One region of the Aminipila butyrica genome, then DNA from elsewhere that is predicted to be linked to it. Evidence: riboswitches for the same ligand, from Rfam matches in the RefSeq annotation. Region 1 holds a riboswitch; the other holds the start of a gene.
What was found. Region 1 has a riboswitch for thiamine pyrophosphate ahead of thiC (phosphomethylpyrimidine synthase ThiC). Riboswitches for the same ligand answer to the same signal wherever they lie in the genome.
Positions count from the first base shown of each region.

Region 2: another riboswitch for thiamine pyrophosphate. It lies ahead of Ami103574_RS05380 (ABC transporter permease); the one in region 1 lies ahead of thiC (phosphomethylpyrimidine synthase ThiC).

Region 1 is NZ_CP048649.1:2,212,784-2,215,906, reverse strand. It holds gene Ami103574_RS10525 (D-alanyl-D-alanine carboxypeptidase family protein) at 1-1,397, shown strand, start outside; TPP riboswitch at 1,526-1,626, shown strand; gene thiC (phosphomethylpyrimidine synthase ThiC) at 1,709-3,013, shown strand; gene thiM (hydroxyethylthiazole kinase) at 3,026-3,123, shown strand, end outside.
Region 2 is NZ_CP048649.1:1,089,459-1,092,581, forward strand. It holds gene Ami103574_RS05370 (ABC transporter substrate-binding protein) at 1-447, shown strand, start outside; gene Ami103574_RS05375 (beta-class carbonic anhydrase) at 437-985, shown strand; TPP riboswitch at 1,059-1,166, shown strand; gene Ami103574_RS05380 (ABC transporter permease) at 1,347-2,099, shown strand; gene Ami103574_RS05385 (ABC transporter substrate-binding protein) at 2,132-3,123, shown strand, end outside.

The DNA of each region.
Region 1 (3,123 bases):
GAAAGAATCTGGTTCACTGGAAGAAGCGGCTGCTGGTAGCCCGGACGGTGCACCGGGTTTCGCTGATTCGATTTATGTCCGTCCTGCTAGTCGGTGTACTGGTAGTGGGCGGCGGTGCCATTGGCATTGGCAGTATTCTGCCTGATGATTTGGGTAAAACTGTTTCCGCAGGCCGAGAAGGAGGACAGCTGGAATCAGAGGATCCTTCAGTCAGTGCAGATACACCGGCAGTTGTTGATCCGACAGCTGGAGAGGGAGGCGGCTCTGAATCAGGTGCCGGCTCAGGGAGTTCGGCTGGATCGCTGGAAGTGAATAACGCAGGGTTAACAGTAGATGCTAAAGCGGCAGTACTGATGGACGTAGGCAGCGGCAAAGTGCTCTTTTCTAAAAACGGAGCAGACCGATTGCCGCCGGCTTCTGTGACGAAGGTTATGACCATGCTGCTGGCCATGGAGGCTATTGACCGAGGTCAAGTGAAGCTGACAGATATGGTAACCATATCGGAGAAAGCGGCTTCTATGGGCGGTTCTCAGATGTACATGGAGCCAGGTGAACAGCATCCTTTGGAAGATTTAATGAAAGGAATCTCCATGGTATCAGCAAATGATGCCTGTGTAGCTGTAGCAGAATACATCTCCGGCAGTGTGGATATTTTTGTAGAAAATATGAACAGCCGAGCTCGAGAGCTGGGGATGGAGAACACTCATTTTGTCAACACCAACGGACTGCCGGTGGCAGAGCATTACACCAGTGCTCATGACATCGCGATTATGTCTTGTGAATTGATTAAACACGAGAAGACTCACGATTGGTTCACCAAGTGGCAAGATCAGATGATGGTGGGACTGCCGGGCAAACAGACGGAATTTGGTCTGACCAATACCAACCGGCTGATTAAGCAATATACAGGAGCCAATGGCATCAAGACCGGCTTTACTCAGGAGGCTGGCTACTGCCTTTCCGGTTCTGCTACCAGGGATGATATGACTTTGATTGCTGTCGTTTTAGGCTGCTCCAGCTCGAAGGTCCGTTTTGCCGAAGCCGGCAAACTGTTAGATTATGGATTTGCTGCTTATGATACGGTGAAACTGGCAGAAAAAGGCGAGCCTCACGGGTTGATGGAAATTGAAAAAGGGGAGCCAAACTATATCAATGCGGTGGCAGGCGAGGATATTTCCATCCTAGTGGAAAAAGGTCAAAAGGATGGGGTAACTTTTGAGGTAGAGCAAGATAAAGAAGTGAAGGCTCCAATTAAAAAGGGCGATAAGGTAGGAGAAATCGTGGTTTACCAGGATAAAAAAGAACTTGGCCGTTATCCGCTGGTAGCGGAAGAGAGCGCTCAGAAAGCCAGTCTCTTCCAGCTTTATAAGCGGCTGGTAAAGAATATGATTCAGTAAAGGATGTAGGAGAGAAGCCCAGCAGATAAAAGCTTGATATGTCCGAATTTCTATTTTAGATAATAAAAAAGATGTGAGAATAAGAAGAATAAGTGCTTACTATTCCCTTTCCTTTATGTTATAATGTGAAAAATGCTCAGGGGAGCCGTTACGGCTGAGAGGAAGCAAAAGCTTCGACCCTTATACCTGATGCGGATAATGCCGCCGTAGGAAAGCAAACATATAGCACATCGTGGTGTTTTTGTTGCCTCTTTCCGTTCGGCGGAAAGGGGCATTTTTGTATTTATTAAAAATGGAAAGGAAGTTGGATTATGGCTTACGCAACACAAATGGAGGCGGCACGGCTTGGCATCGTTACGCCTGAAATGGAAATCGCAGCGGGAGATGAGCATATTTCTGCGGAGCAGCTGAGAGCGCTTATTGCCGAGGGGCAAGCAGTTATACCTAAGAACAAAAGACACCAGATTGGGCATCCGAAAGCAATTGGTCGTATGCTCTCTACCAAAATCAATGTAAATCTGGGCGCATCCAGGGATTGCTGCAACATAGACGTGGAATTGGCAAAGGTGCAGGAAGCAGAACGATTAGGTGCAGATGCCATCATGGATCTAAGCACCTTTGGTGATACCCGTGCTTTTCGGCGCACGTTGGCAGCACAGTGTAAGGCAGCCTTGGGCAGTGTACCCATTTATGATGCGCTAGTGTATTACAACAAAGAGCTAGCTGAAATTACGTCAGATGAATGGCTGGAAATTGCCCGAATCCATGCAGAAGACGGATTCGACTTTATGACGATTCACTGCGGCATGAATCAGGCTACTGCTGCTCGATTTATGAGAAACAGAAACCGCATAACGAACATTGTGTCGCGAGGAGGATCTCTCATGTTTGCCTGGATGCAGATGACAGGAAAAGAAAATCCTTTTTTCGAACAGTTTGATGAACTTCTGGAAATTTGCCGAAAATATGATGTCACCCTCAGTTTGGGGGATGCCTGTCGGCCTGGCAGCACCCATGATGCGTCAGATGCCACCCAGGTGGAAGAAATGATTACGTTAGGTGAATTAACCAAAAGAGCCTGGGCTCGAGATGTGCAGGTGATAATCGAAGGCCCCGGACATATGCCCCTGAATCAGATTGCTTCAAATATGAAATTACAGCAGACCCTCTGTCATGGAGCACCGTATTATGTTTTAGGCCCTCTTGTGACTGATATTGCTCCGGGATACGACCACATTACCTCTGCTATCGGCGGTACCGTTGCAGCGGCAAATGGCGCTGCCTTTCTCTGCTACGTTACGCCGGCCGAGCATTTGCGCTTGCCCAACGAGCAGGATGTTCACGACGGTATTATCGCCGCTAAAATCGCCGCTCACGCCGCCGACCTGGCCAAGAATATTCCACATGCTTCTGACTGGGATGATGAAATGAGCAAAGCCCGCCAAGAGGTGGATTGGGAAAAGATGTTCTCGCTGTCCATAGACCCTGAAAAGGCAAGAAAAATTCACGACGAAAATCCGTCAGAGATTAAAGATGCCTGCACCATGTGCGGCGAAATGTGTGCTATGCGGAATATGAACAAGATTCTAAATGGTGAAGTCGTAACCGCGAAATAAGGAGGATTTATAATGTTTGGAAATTTTATTGAAAATGTACGTCTGATTTCCCCGCTTGTGCATAATATCACAAACTATGTCACGGTAAACGACTGTGCCAATATATTGCT
Region 2 (3,123 bases), 1.1 Mb from region 1:
GATTTGTCCGTATACATTCCAGAAAATACGAACATTTACTATGATGCTGTGTGCATCCCATCGGACTCCCGTCACAAGGAAGCGGCGGAAATGTACATCAATTTTCTCAACGAACCTCAGGCAGCGGCAGACAATGCAGAATACATCATGTATTCCTCCCCTAACACGGCAGCTGTAGCCTTGCTGGACCCGGAAATCAGCGGCGATAAAAACCTGTACCCGCCAGTGGAAGAGCTGGTCAATACCCAGGCTTTCATTAACTTGTCGGAGGATACCAACCTGTATATCGACCGCTTATGGACCGATGTTCTCTCTCAGGACGAGGGCTATTTGGATTGGGTGATGCCAGCCTTTGTGGTGTTTTCGGTGGCAGTTCTGCTGATTAACAGCATACGCAAGAGACGAAAGCGGGAACTCAATAATGGAGGACTGAAAAATGATCGATGATATCATTGCTTATAATAAAGAATTCGTAGCAGAGAAGAGCTACGAGAAGTATATTGCTACCAAGTATCCACAGAAAAAGGTTGCTATTCTCACCTGCATGGATACCCGGCTGTTAGAGCTGCTGCCCGCAGCGCTAGGACTGAAAAACGGAGATGCCAAGATTATTAAAAATGCCGGCGGCGTGGTATCCCATCCCTTCGGCAGTGCTGTTCGCAGTTTGCTGGTAGCCATTTTGGATTTAGGGGTGGAGGAAGTGATGGTCATCGGCCACACAGACTGCGGAGCCCAGTCCATGGAAGCTCAGAAGATGATTCAAAAGCTAAAGGAACGAGGGGTTTCTGAGACGGATATCAATCTGCTGCATTACTGCGGCGTGGATTTTGATACCTGGCTGGGCGGGTTCGACTGTGTGAATAGTTCGGTGAAAAATACCTTGGACATTTTGCTGAACCACCCACTGATTCCAAAGGATGTGCAAATCCGAGGCTTTATCATGGATTCGGTGACGGGTGCATTGACCCCGGTGGAATCGGATTGAAGAGTCGATACGGGAAAAGGACTTTACAAAGAGTTTCCCATAGTGTAAACTCATAAAAGAGCAAGCAATAGAATAAACATGCTAGGGGTGCAAGGTCTTGACCGAGCTGAGATTGCATATGCAGAACCCTTTGAACCTGATGTGGCTAGTACCGCCGATAGGAAAGCTTTTAACATGCAAGAGGCTGTGACAAGCCGCCATGTTGCAGAAGAGTAGTAGGAGTGTTTCTTTAGGGGAACACTCTTTTTTTCATATTTTGTCTGTTGCTTTTTAAGGGCAGAGAAAATGAATCGCGGAAAATCACCAGAAGGTGACGTTCGGGTGAATGATACTTCATCCAAAGAAAGGAGGGGCGGATAGCATGTCTGACAAGAAAAAAATATTGGTACCTGTTGCTGTAAGTCTGATTTTGCTGGGAATATGGGAAGCTGTGGTGCGGGCAGCAGAAATCCCTTTGTACATCCTGCCAGCACCTTCGGCCATTCTACAGGCTTTGGCTGCGGAAAGAAGTGCCTTGCTTCTCCATGGCCTGGTGACCATGAAGGAGACCTTGGCGGGGCTGGTGCTGGCGGCAGCCCTGGCCATGGTCTTGGCCGTAGTCATGGATCGATTTGAACTTTTTCGCACTGCTGTCTACCCCTTGCTGGTGGTCAGCCAGACGATACCGGTATTGGTATTGGCCCCTATTTTCATGATTTACTTAGGTTTTGGCATGGCGCCTAAGGTACTCATTGTAGTGATGATGTGCTTTTTCCCCATCGTTATCAGTTTTGCCGACGGTATGCGTCAAGTGGACATCAACCAGGTGAATCTGGCTCGGCTGCTGGGGGCTGGAAACCTGCGGGTCTACAGTCTGGTGAAAATCCCCGGAGCAGCGGCTGCCCTGTTTTCTGGATTGAAGGTAGCAGCTACTTACAGCATCACGGGAGCGGTAGTGGGGGAATGGCTTTCCTCCGACAGCGGGTTGGGGTATTACATGCTGCGGGTAAAAAACGGCTTTATGCTGGATAAGGTCTTTGCCTGCGTGATGGTGGTGGTGGTTCTCAGTCTGTTGATGAACGGCTGTGTAAAGTTGTTGCAGCTGATTTTACTGCCCAATTTAAGAAAAAAGTGAAAAATGTTATGTTAATAAAGGAGGAGAAAGATATGAAGAAGAAAGTATGGGCTTTAGGCTTGGCTCTGGTAATGGCTGCGGGCATGACGGCCTGCGGAGGTGCAGATGGGCCGGAAGGCAAGGAAACGAATGAGCTGCAAAAAGTGACTGTCATCTTGGACTATGTGCCCAATACCAATCATACGGGACTTTATGCAGCCAAGGAATTGGGGTATTATGAAGATGCTGGCCTGGATGTAGAGATTGTAGAGCCGACAGATGGGGTGACTCCGGCCCTGGTGGCAGCAGGCAAAGGAGACTTCGGTATTAGTTATCAGGAGGATGTGACCTATGCGCTGGCCGCAAAGGACCCCCTACCTATCAAAGCGGTGGCTACGGTGATTCAGCACAACACGTCGGGGTTTGCCTCTTATGTAGGCAAGAACATTACCTCTCCAAAGGATTTTGAGGGAAAGACTTATACCGGCTGGGGTTCTCCGGGGGAAGAAGCCGTCATTCATGCAGTGATGGAAAAATACGGAGCGGATTTTAGCAAGTTAAAGATGATCACCTCGGATGGGGCGGGCTACGAAGCCCTGAAAAAAGATATCGATCTAATGTGGATGTTCTGGGCTTGGGACGGAATCAATTCTAAGCGCCAAGGCATTGACGTGAATTATATGGAATTGCGCCAGCTGGACCCTAAGCTGGACTACTATACCCCAGTAATCATTGCCAAGGACAGCACCCTGGAGCAAGATTCAGAAATGGTAAAGTCCTTTTTAGCAGCCACCAGTAAGGGGTATGAATACGCCATCGAAAACCCGGATGCCGCTGCGGAGATTTTACACGGTTATGCAGAATCCTATGATTTAGATATGCTGAAAGAATCTCAGGAATATCTGGCAGGCAAATACAGCGAAGACAGCCCTGTGTGGGGATTGATGAAGGATTCGGTATGGACGGATTATACGGATTTCATGGTAGAAAATGGGTTGATCGAAAAGGCGATACCGGCAGCAGACTGCTATACCAATGAGTTTTT